One region of the Roseburia amylophila genome, then DNA from elsewhere that is predicted to be linked to it. Evidence: predicted binding sites of a transcription regulator. Region 1 holds the regulator's gene; the other holds the start of a gene.
What was found. The regulator NrdR, encoded in region 1, represses ribonucleotide reductase genes. The targets are predictions, from matches to a motif close to CACAANATNTTGTG.
Positions count from the first base shown of each region.

Region 2: a site for NrdR is predicted at 1,505-1,518, ahead of nrdD (anaerobic ribonucleoside-triphosphate reductase). Genes of this name have one in related genera too.

Region 1 is NZ_JAOQKI010000013.1:45,108-55,465, forward strand. It holds gene OCV43_RS09520 (ATP-binding protein) at 1-1,581, shown strand, start outside; gene ychF (redox-regulated ATPase YchF) at 2,005-3,105, shown strand; gene OCV43_RS09530 (YlmC/YmxH family sporulation protein) at 3,167-3,418, shown strand; gene nrdR (transcriptional regulator NrdR) at 3,583-4,035, shown strand; gene OCV43_RS09540 (hypothetical protein) at 4,129-4,536, shown strand; gene rimM (ribosome maturation factor RimM) at 4,699-5,244, shown strand; gene trmD (tRNA (guanosine(37)-N1)-methyltransferase TrmD) at 5,253-5,999, shown strand; gene OCV43_RS09555 (hypothetical protein) at 6,053-6,847, shown strand; gene OCV43_RS09560 (putative manganese-dependent inorganic diphosphatase) at 6,872-8,524, shown strand; gene OCV43_RS09565 (flavin reductase family protein) at 8,607-9,206, shown strand; gene OCV43_RS09570 (DUF4364 family protein) at 9,336-9,851, opposite strand; gene mnmL (tRNA modification radical SAM protein MnmL/YtqA) at 9,856-10,358, opposite strand, start outside.
Region 2 is NZ_JAOQKI010000006.1:109,267-119,624, reverse strand. It holds gene OCV43_RS05360 (iron-containing alcohol dehydrogenase) at 1-1,180, shown strand, start outside; gene nrdD (anaerobic ribonucleoside-triphosphate reductase) at 1,615-3,777, shown strand; gene nrdG (anaerobic ribonucleoside-triphosphate reductase activating protein) at 3,796-4,314, shown strand; gene OCV43_RS05345 (enhanced serine sensitivity protein SseB) at 4,426-5,751, shown strand; gene OCV43_RS05340 (hypothetical protein) at 5,767-6,354, shown strand; gene OCV43_RS05335 (response regulator transcription factor) at 6,423-7,109, shown strand; gene OCV43_RS05330 (sensor histidine kinase) at 7,132-8,670, shown strand; gene OCV43_RS05325 (DUF4352 domain-containing protein) at 8,722-9,435, shown strand; gene OCV43_RS05320 (chemotaxis protein) at 9,547-10,358, shown strand, end outside.

The DNA of each region.
Region 1 (10,358 bases):
ATGCATACGATACTTGGTATGAATGAAGTGATTGCGGAAGAAACATCAGAAGAGAAAATCCGTAGATATACCAGAGAAATTGCATCTGCCGGTGACAGTATGATTGCACTGATAGAAGAAGTGTTAGATGCTTCCCGGTTAGAAAGTGGTACGCTTCAGATAAAGAAGGATGCATTTGCTTTAGAAGAGGTTATCCATGACGCAGCAGCCCAGATGAGGCCACAGGCAGAGAAGAAATCTTTAAACTTCCGGCTGCGGATGGAGGAACCATTATTAAAACCAGGAAAACATTTCTATGGAGACAAGGCACATATCCGTCAGATTATCATAAATCTACTGGAAAATGCGGTGAAATACACAGATGAAGGCTTTGTGGAGCTGGGTGTAGAAAAAGCAGCAGAAAATGGAGATACCTTTTTGAAGATAGCTGTGGCAGACAGTGGAATTGGAATAGGAAAAGAAGAGCAGGATAAAATCTTTGAAAGCTTTGAACGGGGCAATACTGCCAGGAACAGCAGAAAAGACGGAATCGGTCTCGGGCTGGATATTGCGAAACAGCTGGCAGAGGCTATGGGTGGAAGCCTCTGCCTGATTAGTGAAGTGACGAAGGGAAGTACCTTTACGGTTCGGATTCCGTGGATAGAAGTATCGGAAAAACATCATTTTACAAAGCAGAGTGAGAAAAGTATGAATGCGGATTACAGCAGCTTTACCATTCTTGCGGTAGATGATAATGAGCAGAATCTGATGGTATTAGAACATCTTTTACATAAGACAAAGGTTAAAATGGAAACCGTGATGGATGGAAATACTGCCGTTCAAAAATGTGAAGAGAAAACATATGATTTACTTCTTTTAGACCATATGATGCCAAAGCCGGATGGCATAGAGACGCTGCACCTCATCCGTGCAGATGAGAAAGGACGAAATCATTATACGCAGGCAGTGGCATTTACCGCTAATGCAACAGCTGGTGCAAAAGAACTGTACAAAAACGAAGGATTTGCAGAGTATATTACCAAGCCGGTAAAACCGGGTACACTGGAGATTATGCTGCAGAAATATCTTAGGGATTATCAGCCGGAAGAAAATATGGTTTTCCAGGGAAACATGGATGATACAAAGATAATAAAGCTAAGAGGCTTATTACATTATCTTGAGAAGAATGGAATTGCAGCAGAGGAAGGCTTATCCTATGCGGATGGAGATGAACAGTTCTATAAAGAATTGTTAGGCATCTTTGCAAAAGAAAAAGAGAAGAAGCAGCATCATTTAGAGAAAGCATTCCAAACTCTTAAGATAAATCATGTAGTAACAATGAAAGAAACTGCAGAAACTATCATAGATTCAGAAACTACAACAGATACAGAAAACATGAACGAATTATGGAAAACATTCGTAACCCAGTCCCATGGATTAAAGGGTGAAGCCTGGGGCATCGGAGCCAGAACGCTTGGAGATTTCTTTTACCAGCTGGAGTGTGCCGGAAAAGAAAAAAACATCGAAAAGATAGAGCATTTTTATCCGAAAGCCATGGAAGAGTGGCAGCAGGTAGTAGATGCTATTCAAAGAGTATTATAAAAAGAGAACCGGAAGCCGGATAAAAGAAGCTGGTCTTTTCACTGGTTGCCTGCAATGGTGGTAAGACTATAGTGTGTTTGTAGAGACAGACCTCAACAAAGCAAGTGCTATTGAAAAGAACAAGAGGGAATCCAAAGAACAACTTGAAAAGGACAATTTTTCTGTCCGGAATCTTGCAGAGGTATCTGTGGATGAATAAAGTTTTCACCGATAATAGGCGGAAAACATGAACTTTAAATTTTGATGGTTTCAAAATAATAAGACTTATGATATAATAATAGGCTGTATTAAGCTCCTTTTGCCAACATGGCAGAAAAGAGTTTGATACAGCTTAAAAATTTGCATGATAAATTATGTAGTAAAATAACATAGAAAGGCGAAAAACCTGATAACTTAAGGATTTTCGAACAGGTAAAAGATAAAATGAAACTAGGAATCGTAGGTTTACCAAACGTAGGAAAAAGTACATTATTTAATTCACTGACCAAAGCAGGCGCAGAATCAGCCAATTATCCGTTTTGTACCATTGACCCGAATGTGGGAATCGTAACCGTACCGGATAACCGTCTGAAGGTGTTAGGCGAGATGTATCATTCCAAGAAAGTAACACCGGCAGTCATTGAATTTGTAGATATTGCAGGACTTGTAAAAGGAGCCAGCAAAGGAGAGGGACTTGGAAACCAGTTCCTTGCCAATATTCGTGAAGTAGATGCCATCGTTCATGTTGTACGTTGTTTTGAAGATACCAACGTAGTCCATGTAGACGGAAGCATTGACCCGGTTCGTGATATTGAGACCATTAATTTAGAGCTTATCTTTTCTGATATTGAAATCTTAGAGAGAAGAATTGCAAAAGTTACCAAACAGGCAAGAATGGACAAGACACTTGCAAAAGAAGAGGCACTTTTGAAATCCTTAAAGGCACATCTGGAAGAAGGAAAGATGGCAAAGACTTATCCGTTGAGTGATGATGAGGACGAGCAGGCATGGTTTGCATCTTATAATTTATTAACTGCAAAACCGGTTATCTATGCAGCAAATGTAAGTGAGGATGACCTTGCAGATGATGGCGCAAATAATCCACATGTTGCAAGAGTAAGAGAACAGGCAGCCGCAGAAAACAGTGAAGTATTTGTTATCTGCGCACAGATTGAACAGGAAATTGCGGAATTAGATGATGATGAAAAAGCAATGTTCTTAGAGGACCTTGGATTAAAAGAATCCGGACTTGAGAAACTGATTGCAGCAAGCTATAAATTGTTAGGACTTATCAGCTACCTTACATCAGGAGAAGATGAGACAAGAGCATGGACTATTACCAAGGGAACCAAGGCACCGCAGGCGGCAGGAAAGATTCATACCGACTTCGAGCGTGGATTTATACGTGCAGAGGTGGTATCCTATGACCATCTGATTGAGTGTGGAAGCATGACAGCAGCAAAAGAAAAGGGACTGGTAAGATTGGAAGGAAAAGATTACGTTGTTCAGGATGGCGATATTATTTTATTCCGTTTCAACGTATAAGGAACCTTTTGAAAAATCCGGCATAGTATAAATAGAAGAAAAGGCACAGTGGGGCAGGCACATGATACGTTATTGTGAATTGTGTGAAAAGCAGGTGATTAATATTGCAGACTGTTGCTGCCTGGGAAATGTGGTGGATTTGGAACTGGATGAGTGCAATGGAAGAATCTGTGCACTGGTTGTAGCTGCGCCGGGAAAATTTTTCTGTATTTTTTGTCCGGCATGCGAATATATTATTCCATGGAAACGTGTTGTGCGGATTGGACCGGATATTATTCTGGTAGATGTCTGTGTAGAAGATGTGAAAAGTTAGTTGACATAAGAATCCGAGAAAGTTATACTAAAAATAGTACGACCAATATTTGTAAAAGCTGATATCAGCAGTTCTTTATGAACGTTTGGTGATGGAAAAACGGTATTATTTACGCAAAATTCACAAAGCGTGTTTTGCGTAGCTTTTAGAATAGGAGAAAAAAGATGAAGTGCCCATTTTGCAGCAGTGAAAATACCAGAGTAATTGATTCGAGACCGGCAGATGACAATAACTCCATTCGCCGGAGAAGATTATGTGACGATTGTGGAAAACGTTTCACAACTTATGAAAAAGTTGAGACAATTCCATTGATTGTAATAAAAAAGGATAACTGCAGAGAGCAGTATGACCGTTCCAAGATTGAAGCAGGTGTACTTCGTGCCTGCCATAAGAGACCGGTATCCGTGGAGCAGATAACCAGACTGGTTGATGAAGTGGAGACAGAGATTTTTAATCGGGAAGAAAAGGAAATCCCAAGTACTGTAATTGGTGAGATCCTGATGGATAAGATTAAAGATTTAGATGCAGTGGCGTATGTTCGTTTTGCATCTGTATATCGTGAATTTAAGGATGTAAATACCTTTATGAATGAGTTAAAGAAAATGCTGGATAAATAAAAGAAAATCTTTTTGGAGAAAAGGGTTAACTTTTGTTGAATTTATCCGATAAAATTAGTAGCAGATAATTATGATGTGAGGAACGTGATCGTTATGAATATTTCAGGAATTCGTCCCAATGCGGGATTTTACGATTACAACAGCATACAGAATATCCGGAATGCAGTAGAAGATACACCGGTTGTTAAGACGGCAGCAGATGCCGGTGCATCTGAACAGCAGCAGAAGGATACCTTAGAGACTCCGGTACGAAGAGAACAGGATTTTGGGGCAGCAGATTATGCAGCACAGTATCAGCCGGATCGTACCTACGAGATGAAAGGTTCTGAAAGTGATATACATAGTCTGGATGTTGAGAAGGCATTATCCGATATGCACAAAGATCAGGTACTGCAGCAGTATCAGTTCTTTGTTGGAGAGAACATTGAACAGAGCGGAATCCGGCAGATTACTGCAACGGATACTGCAAAAGTGCGAAATGTAGAAAACTTTAATTTATAAGAGCAATTTTGATTATAAAAAAGTAAGAGACCGTTAGAAGGTAAGATTCCTAAGAATTCTTAAGAATCTTACCTTTTTTACTTGCGGCAGTTATGCTTCTTTTGTATAATTAAATTCAGGCTTGCCTGAAGAACGGGAAGTATAAGAGAAAGAGGATAGGATATGAAGAAAGTGCAGGAAGACTGGAAGGAAGAAATGCTGCAGGTAGGTGTACTTACCAATACACATGGTGTGCGTGGCGAAGTGAAGGTATATCCGACAACAGATGATGTCATGCGTTTTAAAAAGCTGAAGCAGGTATTTTTGGATACTGGAAAAGAACCGATGGAGCTTCAGGTTACACAGGCGCGCTTCTTTAAAAATCTGGTAATATTAAAATTCAAAGAATTTGATAATATAAATGATGTAGAGAAGTATAAGAGCAGAGGGCTATATGTAACAAGGGAAAATGCTGTAAAGCTGGCTCCGAATGAATATTTCGTGGCTGATTTGATTGGCTTAAAGGCAGTCGGAGATGACGGAGAAGATTTAGGTGAAGTAAAGGATGTACTTCAGACCGGTGCAAATGACATTTATGTATTACATAAAGATGGGGAAGATGATATTTTACTTCCGGCAATTAAGGATTGTGTAAAAAATGTCAATATAGAGGAAGGCACCATTACGGTACACCTTTTAAATGGGCTTCGTGATATTAATAAGAAGTAGGTAGCAAAATGAATTTTCATATATTAACATTATTTCCGGATATGGTAGAACGGGGACTGAATACCAGTATCATCGGAAGAGCAGTTGGCAAAGGACTTTTAAATATAGAAACAATTAACATCCGGGATTATACGTTAGACCGTCATAAAAAAGTAGATGATTATCCGTATGGTGGCGGAGCCGGGATGGTAATGCAGGCACAGCCGATTTATGATGCGTGGCAGGCAGTGGCGCAGAAGATTGGAAGAAAGCCAAGAACAGTATATCTTACACCTCAGGGCAATACGTTTCAGCAGGAAATGGCAAAGGATTATGCGAAGGAAGAAGACCTGGTATTGCTTTGTGGGCATTATGAGGGCATCGATGAACGTGTGTTAGAAGAAATTGTGACGGATTATGTGTCGATTGGAGATTATGTGCTGACAGGAGGAGAACTTCCGGCAATGGTCATGGTGGATGCGATATCCCGTATGGTGCCTGGCGTACTGGCAAATGATGAATCCGGAACCACAGAATCCTTTGAAGGAAATTTATTGGAATATCCGCAGTATAGCAGACCGGAAGACTGGATGGGAAAGAAAGTTCCAGCTATTTTACTTTCCGGAGACCATGCAAAGGTAGAAGCATGGAGGAGAGAACAATCCATTAAAAGAACCATGGAACGAAGACCGGATTTGCTGGCAGATGCAGATTTGACAGCAAAGGAGAAAGCAATGGTTGAGCATTTGCTGGACAAATCACAGGGTAAATGCTAGAATGTGTCTAGCAGTAATAGGAATGGAAGAGATTCCGCAGGAGGAAGACGGTAGTGAAAAGCTTTTTTGATGTGCTGAAAACGATGTTTTACCGTAAAAATGCGAAGAGTTATGGGACGCCGGACCGGAGCAGAAAAGAGCCGGTGACACAACAGAAGGTACAGATAAGAAATACAGAGACCAGAAAGGCAGCCCCTTCGTTAAAAGAAAACGAACAGCATAACAGGTCAGAGAGGACAAACAGTAAGGTGGATAAAGGAATGGATAAGGAAGATTTCTTATTAAAGCAGATTGATGAATTCCGTGAGAAAGCAAAACAGCTTCAGGCTTTGCTTGTTACAAAAGAAGACAAAGTGCAGGAATTACAGAATATCGTAGATGAAAGAGAAGAAAAAGCAAAAGAACTGCAGCATGTTTTAAATGCACGTAAATCAGAAGCAGATGTTCTTCTTACCGGAGTACACGGTCAGATGGAAGAAATGATTAACCGTGTAGAAGAAAAATTGAATGCACTGTCTGAAAAGATTGCAGCAGACGTAAGTGATTCCACCGGAAGAACCGCAGAACAGACTGCACAGATGCAGGCATCTTTACAGGAAATTTCCCAGCAGTTAGACAGCATGAAACTGGAACTGGCTGAGAAAATACATACCGAAGATGTAAAGTGCTACCGCAATATGCAGGACTTAATTAAAGAGCTTACCGTTAAGTTAGAGGAAAATGATACTTTAGAGAAGAGCTTGAATACCGTAAAAGGTTATGCAAAATGCTTAACCTGGTTTTCTGTTATCAATTTTGTAGTATTGGTGGCATTTATTCTATATTCTCTTGGAGTATTTAATTTTTAAGCAGTAGTTAAAACGAGGAATTATATGACACAGGGAAAGAGAAAGACATGGGTAATTGGACATAAGAATCCGGACACAGATTCTATTTGTGCGGCGATTGCCTATGCAGATTTAAAAAATCAAACAGAGGACGGTATTTTTATACCGAAAAGAGCAGGACATATGAACGAAGAGACGAAGTATGTCCTAAAATTTTTTGATGTACCGGAACCGGAACTGATAACAGATGTCGGTGCACAGATTAAGGATATTGAATATCGTAGAACGGAGGGCGTCAGCAGTCACATTTCCATTAAACGGGCATGGGAGCTGATGAAGAATTTAGATGTCGTGTCATTGCCGATTACTGACAATGAGAACAATCTGCAGGGAATGGTTGTTACCAGTGATATTGCAAAATCCTATATGGATGTATTGGACAACCGGATTCTTGCAACTGCCCGGACGCAGTATAAGAATATTGTTGAGACTTTAAATGGAACTCTTGTAACAGGAAATGAGCATGGTTACTTCATAAAAGGTAAGGTTGTTGTTGCGGCTACCACACCGGATATGATGGAGCAGTATATTGAAGATGACGATATGGTTATCTTAGGAGACCGTTATGAATCACAGTTCTGTGCATTGGAAATGAATGCAAGCTGTGTGATTGTCTGTTCCGGAGCGAAGATTACAAAGACCATTGTGCAGCTTGCAGAAGAGAAAGACTGTATGCTTATCAGCACACCATATGACACATTTACCGTGGCGCGTTTGATTAATCAGAGTATGCCGATTAAATATATTATGAAAAAGGAGCATCTGATTACATTCGAATTAGAGGATTATGTGGATGATGTGAAAGAGACTATGTCTAAAGTGCGTCATCGTGATTTTCCGGTACTGGATGAGAATGGAAAATATGTCGGTATGTTTTCCAGACGAAATCTTTTAAATTTACAGAAAAAACAGGTGATCCTTGTTGATCATAATGAAAAATCCCAGGCAGTAGATGGAATCGAAGATGCAGAAATCTTAGAAATTATTGACCATCACCGACTAGGCAGCCTTGAGACGATTGCTCCGGTATTTTTCCGGAACCAGCCATTGGGCTGTACTTCAACGATTATTTATCAGATGTATCAGGAAAAGGGAGCAATCATTGATAAAAAGACAGCTGGAATTCTTTTGGCAGCAATTATTTCAGATACCTTGATGTTCCGTTCACCGACCTGTACACAGATGGACCGGGCAGCAGCAGAAGCACTGGCGAAGATTGCAGAAGTAGATATTGAAGAGCTGGCCAAGAAGATGTTTGAAGCCGGCAGTGATTTTAAGAAAAAGACAACAGAAGAACTGTTTTATCAGGATTTTAAAACCTTCCATACCGATGAATTTGATTTTGGTGTAGCACAGCTTAGTGCCATGAGTGACGTGCAGCTTGGCATGGCGAAGAAGAAGCTGCAGCCATATCTGGAAATTGCATTGGGAGAGCAGAAACTGGATGCCGTATTTGTGATGCTGACGGACATTCTGGATGAGAATTCGGAAGTAATCTATGCCGGAGCACAGGCAGGCAGCCTTTTAAAGGAGTGCTTTGGAGAGCCGGATGAATCAGGCAGCTTTTACTTAAAGGGAGTAGTATCCCGTAAGAAACAGATGATTCCGACATTAATGGCAGGATTGCAGCAAGCGTAAATGCTTACGGCAGGATGATAGCAGGTATAAATGCCCATATCAGAGACAGAAATAAGATAACAACTTATACAGGAGAATTGAAATGGCGAAAGAAACATGGAAGCCGGGTAATATGTTATATCCGGTTCCAGCAGTGATGGTAAGCTGTCAGATACCGACAGAAAAACCGAATATTATTACGGTAGCGTGGGCAGGAACGGTATGTACGAATCCGCCGATGCTTTCCATATCTGTCCGTCCGGAACGATATTCCCATGGAATAATCACGGAAACTGGTGAATTTGTTGTAAATCTTGTGACGAAGGATCTGGTCTGTGCCACAGATTATTGTGGCGTAAAATCCGGCCGTGACGTTGACAAGTTTGATGCCATGCATCTGACACCACTGAACCTTCCGCAGGTATCGGCACCGGGAATTGCAGAAAGTCCGGTAAACATTGCCTGCAAGGTAAGCCAGATATTACATCTTGGAAGCCATGATATGTTTCTGGCAGATGTAGTAGGCGTTACCGTTGATGATTCCTATATGAATGAAAAAGGTAAATTCGAACTGAATCAGAGCGGACTGGTGACTTATTCCCATGGAGAATATTTTCTGCTGGGTAAGAAGCTTGGAAGCTTTGGTTACAGCGTAAAGAAGCAGAAGCCTTCAAAGAATGGCAGAAAGAAGAAAGCGAAGTAAAAGAGCGAAATAAAAAAGAATAAAATAAAAAGGACAAAATAACTGAAAATATAAGAAATTATGGAAAGCGGAACAGAGAGAAAAATCTTCTCGTTGTTCCGCTTTTTGAATAACATTTATTTTAGATATTTATTTTAAAAGTAAATCCATCAGACAGGCAAATACATCATCTGCCTGATTCTGCCAGTTGGTGCAGATGGCTTCCGCCTGTTCCTTTGTCTGGACAGTTAAAGTAAAATCAAGGCGGGTACGGCCTTTTTCCCGGAGCTGGCATCGCACACCGTATTCCTGTTCCGGTGTTTTGTAATAATCGGATAGATATGCATTTTCTGTTTTAATGGCAAGCTTATTTGCCTGAAAATAAGCAGCAATATCTTCTTCAATAGAAGGGGATATTTTGTTATGAAAAAAATGCAGCGTTTCTTTTCCGGCAGGAGTAATGATATACCGTGTACTGTTGTGGGTGTTTTCCGTACGGACAAGCCCGGAATCCATCAGGTCATGAATGACCTGCTGAATCGTAAAGTAGTCGGTATATTCCCTGTCTAAAAAGAAATCTGAAATCTGTGCATTGGACAATGGAAAATCAATATGTTCAAGCATGTGCAGAATAATTAATTTATATAAAGTAGCTGGTTCAGCCATAAAATCACCTCTTCGTTGCTAAGCGTCCCTGGTAAGTATTCCGTTCTTTTAAGCGGCGGTGAATCTGATTTAAAACAGTCCGTTTTCCGGTGCTCCACATCGGCGCAATCAGTAAATCCTTCGGACCATCGCCGGTAATCCGGTGAATCACCATTTCCGGAGGCAGAAGCTCCAGACAGTCAATAATCATTTCACAGTATTCATCCATGGAAAATACCGGAAAATGTGTCTTTTCATAATAAGCGGCTAAATCGGTGCCGGATAATACATGAAGCAGCTGCAGCTTGATTCCCCAGACCGGGAGATTTGCAATTGCCTGAACGGATGCAGACATCATTTCTCTTGTTTCGTGGGGCAGTCCTAAAATCAGATGAACAATCACCTTGATAGAAAGGGCGTGAAGGGCGAAGAGACTCTTTTGAAAAGTCTCATAAGTAAAGCCGCTTCGTGTAAACACTCTGGTGTCATCATGGATTGTCTGTAAACCAAGTTCCACCCAGACGGTTT
Region 2 (10,358 bases), on a different contig from region 1:
CAAAGGTGCATTGGAGGCACTGAAGAACTTTGAAGGAAGGCGCGCAATGATCTGTGTTGGTGGAGGCTCCATGAAACGGTTTGGTTTCCTGGATAAAGCAGAGGCATATCTGAAAGAAGCAGGTATGGAAGTGGAACTGTTTGAAGGAATTGAACCGGATCCATCTGTTGAGACCGTGATGAAGGGTGCTGCCGCTATGGAGAAGTTCAAGCCGGACTGGATTGTAGCAATCGGTGGTGGTTCACCAATTGATGCTGCAAAAGCAATGTGGATTAAATATGAATATCCGGATATTACCTTTGAAGACATGTGTAAGGTATTTGGAATTCCGAAATTAAGAAAGAAAGCACATTTCTGTGCAATTTCTTCTACCTCAGGAACAGCAACAGAAGTAACTGCATTTTCTATTATTACGGATTATGAGAAGGGAATCAAATATCCGATTGCGGATTTTGAGATTACACCGGACGTAGCAATCGTTGACCCGGAACTGGCAGAGACCATGCCGCAGAAACTGGTAGCCCACACCGGAATGGATGCGATGACACATGCAATCGAAGCGTATGTTTCAACTGCAAACAGTGATTTTACAGACCCGCTGGCACTCCATGCCATTGAGATGATTCAGCATGATCTGATTGATTCCTATAACGGAGATATGGCAAAACGTGATGCCATGCACAATGCCCAGTGTCTGGCTGGAATGGCATTTTCCAATGCACTGCTTGGAATCGTACATTCTATGGCACATAAGACCGGTGCCGCATTTGCCGACTACGGTGCACATATTATTCATGGCGCAGCTAATGCCATGTATCTGCCGAAGGTTATTGCATTTAATGCAAAGGATGAGACTGCAAAGAAACGTTATGGCGTGATTGCAGATTTTATGAAGCTTGGCGGAGAGACACTGGACGAGAAAGTCGCACTTTTAATCCAGTACCTGCGTAAGATGAATGATGACTTGAATATTCCGCACTGTATTAAGAACTACAGACCGGACAGCTATCCGGCTGAGCAGGGCTTTGTACCGGAAGAAGTATTCTTAGAGAGACTGCCTGAGATTGCAGCCAATGCAATTTTGGATGCCTGCACCGGCTCCAACCCAAGACAGCCAAGTCAGGAAGAAATGGAAAAACTGCTGAAATGCTGTTACTATGACACAGAAGTAGATTTCTAAAAAATAGATTAAAAATGAAGTAAGCCCCGTTTCGATATCGCATTGATATTTGAGACGGGGTTTTTACAGTCTGAAAAATGGTTTTACAAAGGTAATACCCCCACAGCACTGCGGGGGTACAAAGGGGAGTTATGAAAATTTATGAAAAAAGTTTTATCAAATAGAGAGACAAGACATTGGGGGATGAACCTGTTCTCTATTGATATTTGTAGTATACCCGGATTTTGTGAAAAATAATTGTCCAGATTATGAAAAAAGCGTTAAATTCTAAAAAATTTTTTCTGAAAAAATTTCATGAATCTTGTATATTCCCCTTGCGTAAAACACAAGATATGGTATACTGTATATGCGTTGAAGAGATTCGACACAAAATCTAGTACAGTTTTGTGCCGATTTTATGCGAATAGACTATTTTTTTATGGGAGAGGATTTCAATGAAAATCATTAAAAGAAGCGGCGCAGAGGCTGTTTTTGACATTTCAAAAATTATTATTGCAATCAATAAAGCAAACCATGAGGTGGTGGAAGCGGAACGATTGACTGCAGACCAGATTAAGGAGATTGCACAATATATAGAAGATTCCTGTAAGGATGCCAACCATGCCCTGAATGTAGAAGATATTCAGGACTTAGTGGAGGATCAGTTAATGGACAAGAGGGCTTTTTCTGTTGCCCGGAAATACATTACTTACCGCTATAAACGTGCCCTGGTACGTAAATCCAACTCTACGGATGAACAGATTTTAAGTCTGATTGAATGTAATAATGAAGAAGTAAAACAGGAGAATTCCAATAAGGATTCAACCGTAAACAGCGTGCAGCGTGACTATATGGCTGGTGAGGTGAGTAAGGATATTACCAGAAGATTCCTTCTCCCGGAGGATATTGTAGAGGCACATGAACAGGGAATTATCCATTTCCATGATGCAGATTATTTTGCACAGCATATGCATAACTGTGATCTGGTAAATTTAGAGGATATGTTACAGAACGGAACCGTTATCAGCGGAACCAGAATTGACAAGCCACATTCTTTCTCTACAGCGTGTAATATTGCAACCCAGATTATTGCTCAGGTGGCAAGCTCCCAGTATGGCGGACAGAGTATTTCACTGGCACATTTAGTACCATTTGTCCAGATCAGCCGCGAGAAAATTCATGCAGAGCTGGTGCAGACATTAAAAGAGAGCGATGTGGAGCTGAGCGAAGAGAAGATTAACAACATTGTGGAAAGAAGACTTCATGCGGAAATCGAGCGGGGCGTACAGGTTATCCAGTATCAGGTAGTAACCCTGATGACTACCAACGGACAGTCCCCATTCGTAACCGTGTTCATGTATCTGAACGAAGCAAAGAATGAGCAGGAGAAAAAAGACCTTGCCATGATTATAGAGGAAGTGCTAGACCAGCGTTATCAGGGTGTTAAGAATGAGGATGGCGTATGGATTACACCGGCATTTCCAAAGTTGATTTATGTATTGGAAGAGGATAATATCCATGAGGATTCGGAATACTATTATCTGACCAAGAAAGCAGCAAAATGTACTGCAAAGCGTATGGTTCCGGATTATATTTCTGAGAAGAAAATGAAGGAATTAAAAGATGGCAACTGCTATACCTGTATGGGCTGCCGTTCCTTCCTTACCGTATATCATGATGAAGATGGCAAGCCAAAGTTCTACGGTCGTTTCAATCAAGGCGTGGTAACCTTGAATCTGGTAGATCTGGCATGCTCTTCCGGCGGAGATTTTGAAAAATTCTGGAAGCTATTTGATGAGCGTTTGGATCTTTGCTACCGTGCATTGATGGCGCGTCATAACCGCCTGAAGGGAACACCTTCTGATGTGGCACCGATTCTCTGGCAGTACGGAGCACTTGCCCGTCTGAAAAAAGGCGAGACCATAGACAAGCTTTTATATGGTGGATATTCTACTATTTCACTGGGTTATGCAGGACTTTGCGAATGTACCAGATATATGACTGGAAAACCACATACCGACCCGGCAGCAACACCATTTGCCTTAAAGGTAATGCAACGGTTAAATGATGCCTGCAAGGAGTGGAAAGAGAAAGAAAATATTGATTTCTCCGTATATGGAACACCGCTTGAGTCTACCACCTATAAATTTGCAAAATGTTTACAGAAACGTTTCGGAGTTATTCCGGGTGTTACCGATAAGAATTACATTACCAACAGCTATCATGTGCATGTAACCGAAAATATCGATGCATTTACCAAACTGAAATTCGAATCCCAGTTCCAGGCACTTTCACCGGGTGGAGCAATCAGCTATGTGGAAGTTCCGAACATGCAGGATAATCTGGATGCTGTTTTATCTGTAATGAAATTCATCTATGAGAATATCATGTATGCAGAGTTAAATACCAAGAGCGATTACTGCCAGGTATGTGGCTATGATGGTGAGATTCAGATTGTAAAAGATGATGATGGAAAATTAGTATGGGAGTGCCCGCATTGTCACAACCGTGACCAGGATAAGATGAACGTGGCAAGACGTACCTGTGGTTATATTGGTTCCCAGTTCTGGAATCAGGGAAGAACCCAGGAAATCAAGGAGCGTGTACTTCATTTATAAAAAGAAAGTGAAAAGAAAATGCATTATTCAGCGATTAAATATAATGATATTGCGAACGGCACCGGTGTAAGAACGGTGCTGTTTGTATCCGGCTGCCGGAACCACTGTAAAGAGTGTTTTCAGCCGGAAACATGGGATTTTAAAAATGGAGAGGAATTTACAAAAGAAGTAGAAGATGAAATTCTTGCATCTTTGGAATCTCCCTATATCAAGGGACTGACTCTTTTGGGAGGAGACCCTTTTGAACCGGAAAACCAGCATGCACTGCTTCCGTTTATCAAGCGGGTGCGGACGGAACATCCGGAAAAAGACATATGGGCATATACCGGATATGTACTGGATAAGGATTTGGTACCGGAGGGAAGAAGATATACCGAGGATACGAAAGAATTATTATCCTTAATCGATGTGCTGGTGGATGGCCCTTATGTGGCAGAGCTATATGATATTACATTAAAATTCAAAGGTTCTTCCAATCAGCGTGTCATTGACTGCAGAAAATACAATGAAACAGGAGTCATTGAAGAACTGATGTAAACTGCGTGAAAGATAAAGTAGAATCCGGAAGGATTCTATTTTACTTTATAGCATTTTTATATTAAAATAGAAATAACGTGATTGTTTTAAGGAAAGATATAGGAGAAGAACATGGAAATTAGTAAAGAGCGTAAAGAAGAATTATTAGAGACCCATCTTTTGAATTATGAAATGCCGGATGAACAGGAGCTTGCAAAGCTTACTTTAGAGGAACTGGAATTTCTGATTCGTTCTGCAGAAGTACATCATAAGAAGAAAACCTTTGTGGCAGATAACTTTTTAAAGAAGATAGAAGTGTTTAACAAGATTCTGGCAGATAAAATAAAGGGATGCAAAGAGCTTTACTGCGCATGGGACAAGCATACCGGTTACCCGCGTGTTATGGGGGACGGAAGTGTATTAATCTTTTCAACGAAAGAATTTGCCCAAAAGGCAATAGAACATTATAAAGAGCAGAATGTAGAACTGGAATTAAAAGGAATCAGAGGAGACAAGCAGATGTTCTTCTGGGCAAACCTCCACTGGTGGGGTATGGAAGATCTGATACTGGATGTGGGAAGCTATTCCTGCAGATTAAAAAGAGATGACTTGCTTCCACCACCGGATTTTTCCGAGCTTTCCAAAGCACAGATTCCGGTTGTAAATCCGGCTCTGATTCTTGCAATGGCAAGACACAGACAGATTTTATTTGAAGAAAAGAAAGATGAACAGTGGAAACGTGCGGAGCAGTTCTTATGTGACCGTATGTTAAAAGAGGTAGTCCGCGGGGAATTCTTATGTCCGGTAAAAGTGGTAGAGGACCCGAAGGAAGAAAAGGATGCAGACGGAAAAAAGGGAACAGCCCTTCAGTTTGCATTGTTACAGGATAGCAATGGAGCACAGTGGATGCCGGTGTATACAGACTGGCAGAGTTTCCAGAAGATTTATAATGTAAAGGAATGGAAGGGACAGAAAGTCAGTTTTGATCAGCTGATGAAGATTGCAGGAGAGCGAGATTTTGTAATCAATCCGGGCAGTATGGAACTTCGGGTAGAAGAGAACCGGAAGAAAATTATTATAGGTTATTTCAAACGCTATAAGAGGCAGGAAGCTGAGATGGCATCTGGCAATCTTGTTGAAAAGAAAACGGGTGTGTTTGTTGGTGAGCCAATTGCGGAGGCGGATGAACTGAAACAGATACTCAGTGAATATATGAAGAAACAGAAGAATATCAAGAAAGCATATCTGGTAACGAAGATTGAACGTAAGGATGACATTAGTTATTTGCTGGTTGTAGAGTTTAAGGGTGAGAGAAAGAGCGTCTTTGAAGGAATTGCTGAAGCTGTAAAGCCGTCCCTTGGCTATATGCGTCTTGATATGCATGAAGCAGATGAAAAGGCAATGGAGCTGATTGGTGAGGTTGCACCATTTTATAAAAAGACTTTTCTGGGATTGTAAATTGCAGGAGGAAATATGGAACAAAAAGAATTAGATGGCAAAGTCTGGGAAGTAAGTGGATTCGTATTTGAAAATGAAGATCAGGCAAAATTGGCAAAAAAGGAAGTGGAAGGAATCCAGTACATACATGATAATATGAATATGGATAATCCACAGATGGTACAGGAAATCTACCAGAGAATCATGGCTCAGGAATTGTTCCATACACCGATAGGATATGCCTATCTAAAAGAATTGCAGGATTATCTGAAAGGGCTGCCCGGGGTGGATGCATCCGAAATACCAGGTATTCCGGTGAAAGATATGGGCTTAGACCTTGACCATGTAGCTGGCAAAGAAAAATCTGGTGAGCACCCAAACGAAAATGCTGATAAAAATTCAGAGGAACAACAGGAAACGAAATTACAGAAGCGCTGCCGCATCTTACTTTCTGTGAATATTGTGCTGATTATCATTGTTATTGCCATGTTTGCCATCAGCCTTACCAGTGGCAGTACCACAATCTTAAATTATGAGACGAAAATCATTAATAAATATGAAGAGTGGGAACAGGAACTGGATGAAAGAGAAGCGGCACTGGATGCTTTGGAAAAACAGAATTAAATCGCAGAAGAACACAAATTTGACATATTTATCCGTTAAACTATAGAAAAAAGAAGAGGGAAGCAAATATGGAAAAACGTAAAATTCTGGTGGTAGACGATGAAAGCCGTATGCGTAAGCTGGTGAGGGATTTCCTGGTAAAACAGAACTTTGAAGTGTTAGAGGCAGGAGACGGAGAAGAAGCCTTAGACGTATTTTATAAAAATAAAGATATTGCATTGATTATTCTGGATGTTATGATGCCGAAGATGAACGGCTGGGATGTATGCCGGGAAATCAGGGAAAGTTCCAAGACACCGATTATCATGCTGACAGCCAAGAGTGAAGAAAGTGATGAGCTTTTGGGATTTGAACTTGGTGTGGATGAATATATCAGTAAACCATTCAGCCCGAAGATCCTGGTGGCAAGGGTAGAGGCAATTTTGCGGAGAACCGGCAATTATACGGAAGATGATGTGCTGGAAGTAGGTGGCATTGTAATGGACAAGGCTGCCCACATGGTAACAATTGACGGCAAAAATATTGATTTGAGCTATAAAGAATTTGAGCTTCTGGCATATTTCATGGAGAATAAGGGAATTGCTTTATCCCGTGAGAAAATTCTGAATCATGTATGGAATTATGATTATTTCGGTGATGCCAGAACCATCGATACCCATGTGAAAAAGCTGCGTAGCAAGATGGGCGAAAAAGGGGATTATATCAAGACAATCTGGGGTATGGGCTATAAGCTGGACATTGATGCACCGCAATAGAATGTGATAAGGTGGAAGATATATGGCAAAGAATAAGAAAAAGCAGCATTCCATTACAACGCAGATTACATTGACTATCGTTGGATTAGTGGCCGGCACGGTATTACTGTGCTGGCTTCTTAATGTTACCCTGCTGGAAGGCTATTATACCCGCTATAAACAGGAAGTGCTGGAAAATGGGTTTCAGCAGATTAATGCGGCCAGTGAACAGGGAATCTTAAATACATCAGATTATGATATAGATTTTGAAAAAATCTGTTCCAATGGTAACCTGACGATTTTAATCATTACATCTGATGGTACAGTAGTGCGTTCTTCTACCAATGGTGTGGAAAATCTCAGGATGCAGTTTATGGAAATTATCATGGCAAGTGTGCAGAATGATGATATGCATCTTAATATGAAAGTACTGAAAGCAAACGACAATTATGTCATGGGAGAAAAAGAGGATACCAGGCTGGAATCGGATTATCTGATTCTCTGGGGAACCCTGGCAGATGGTAATCTTTTGCTGGCGAGAACTCCATTGGAAAGTATCAAGGAAAGTGCGCAGGTGTCTAATCGTCTGCTGATGGATGTAGGAGTTGTTGCGGTAATAGTGAGTGGTATTATCATTTTTTTTGTTACACGTCGTATTACTAACCCAATTCTGCAGCTTACAGATATATCCAAGAAAATGGCAGAATTCGACTTTGATGCGAAGTATGAGGTCAAGGGAGATAATGAGATTGAACAGTTGGGCGAGCATATGAACCAGCTATCGGAAATCTTAGAGCGGACCATATCGGAATTAAAGAGTGCTAATAATGAATTGAAGATAGATATCGAAAAGAAGGAACAGATTGACGAGATGAGAAAAGATTTCCTGTCAAATGTTTCCCATGAGTTAAAGACACCGCTGGCACTGATTCAGGGTTATGCAGAAGGCTTACAGGAATGTGTGCAGGACGATCCGGAGAGCAGAAATTTCTATTGTGAGGTCATTACAGATGAAGCAGAGAAGATGAACCGCATGGTAAAGAAACTTCTTACTTTGAATCAGCTGGAATTTGGGAATGATGCTATTGTGATGGAACGGTTTGATATCACCGAACTGATACGTGGAGTAACTGCCAGTAATGCCATTATCTTAGAACAGAAGGAAGCTATTCTGGAATTTGACGAGCAGCCGCTTTTTGTATGGGCGGATGAATTTAAGATAGAAGAAGTTATAACCAATTATCTGAGCAATGCAATCAACCATTTGGAAGGTGAAAACCGGATTAAAATTTCTTATAAATGTAAGCAGGATGTAGTAAGAGTCAGCGTGTTTAATACAGGAAAGCCGATTCCGGAAGAAGACATTGATAATATCTGGATTAAATTCTATAAGGTAGATAAAGCAAGAACCAGAGCTTATGGAGGCAGCGGAATTGGTCTGTCCATTGTAAAAGCAATTATGGATTCCATGCATCAGCAGTGCGGAGTCATTAACCATGAGGATGGTGTGGAATTCTGGATAGAATTAGACACCAGCAATCGCGATGATAACGAGGAAGAATGTGAAATAACTATTGCCTGAAAGCCGGAAAAATGCTAACATAGGAATAGATTGATAAGTTAAGGAGTGCCTATGAGGGACAGAAAGATAAAAACAACGGCATGTGTGCTGTTGGCTGCGTTATTATTAGGTGGATGCGGAGAGCAGCCGATTGAATTAACGGAGCAGGAAGAACAGACAATTGTAGATTATGCAGCACATGTAGTATCAAAGTATAATATAAAGCAGCAGGATGGAATTGTAAGACTATCGAAGAGTGAAGAGACAACAGAGACTGCAGATACCGAGGCTGTGGAACAGCCGGATTCCACTGAGCAGATGTCATCAGAAGGTGGAGATGCAACAGGAACTCCGGAGAATGCGGCATCGGACAACAGTGTGTCCTTAAACGATGCAGTAGCAATACCGGGTATTGATACGCAGTACACCGGTGCGGAATTTGCAACAGTTTATCAGCAGAATTCATCCTATATGGTAGAGCCGGATGCCGGAAATAAATACCTGGTTTTACATTTTCATTTAGAGAATGCTGGAACGGAAGCAGTAGCTTGTGATATGTTAAGCCGCAAGGTGTCATTCCGCGTGACGTTAAATGACAGCGTGGAAGCTGTTGCACAGGTCACAATTCTGTTAAATGACTTTGGAACATATCAGGGAACTATTGAAGCAGGAAGTGGTACAGATACGGTTTTACTCTTTGAGGTGCCGGAAAGTACACCGGAAGATTTGAGTAAAATCTCTCTGGAAGTAGTCGAAAACACGGTACATAAGACCTGTAATCTATAAAATGGTAAAAATATCTAGAGAATTGTAAAAAAACGGTGCATTTTTATGTGATATTATGTTATAATTCGAAATAGAAATATTCTAAGAAATGACCTTGGGAGGAAAACATAAATGGAGACAAATATTCTGTTAGAAAATGGTACGAACGAACTGGAAGTGCTGGAGTTTACTTTAGGGGATAATCATTACGGAATTAACGTAGCGAAGATTCGTGAGATTTTATCCTATCAGCCGGTAACCCCGGTACCAAATGCACATCCGAGTGTGGAAGGAATCTTTATGCCACGAGATACCATGCTGACGGTAATCAGCCTGAGAAGATGCCTTGGTATGCAGGATGAAGAAGGAAAAGGTTTGTTTATTATCACAAACTTTAATAAATTAAATATTGCATTCCATGTAGATCAGGTTATTGGAATTCATCGTGTCTCCTGGTCAGAGATTATCAAACCGGATGCAACAATTAATGTCCAGGACAAGGGTGTATCAACCGGAGTCATTAAACTGGATGGACAGTTGATTGTTATTCTTGACTTTGAAAAAATTATTTCTGATATCAGCCCGGAAACAGGACTTAAGGTATCTGATGTAGAGCATCTGGAAAATCGTAACCGTAATGATTCCCCGATTATGATCGCAGAGGATTCCCCATTATTAAGTAAATTGATTACAGATTGTCTGAAGAAAGCAGGTTATACCAACCTGAATGTCAATACGAACGGACAGGAAGCATGGGACAAGCTTTGTGCTTATGAGAAAGCCGGCAATGTAAAAGATAAAGTACATTGTATTATTACAGATATCGAGATGCCATTGATGGACGGACACCGGTTAACAAAACTGGTAAAAGAGAACGATAACATGCATGATATTCCGGTAATCATTTTCTCTTCCCTGGTAAATGATGAAATGAGAAGAAAAGG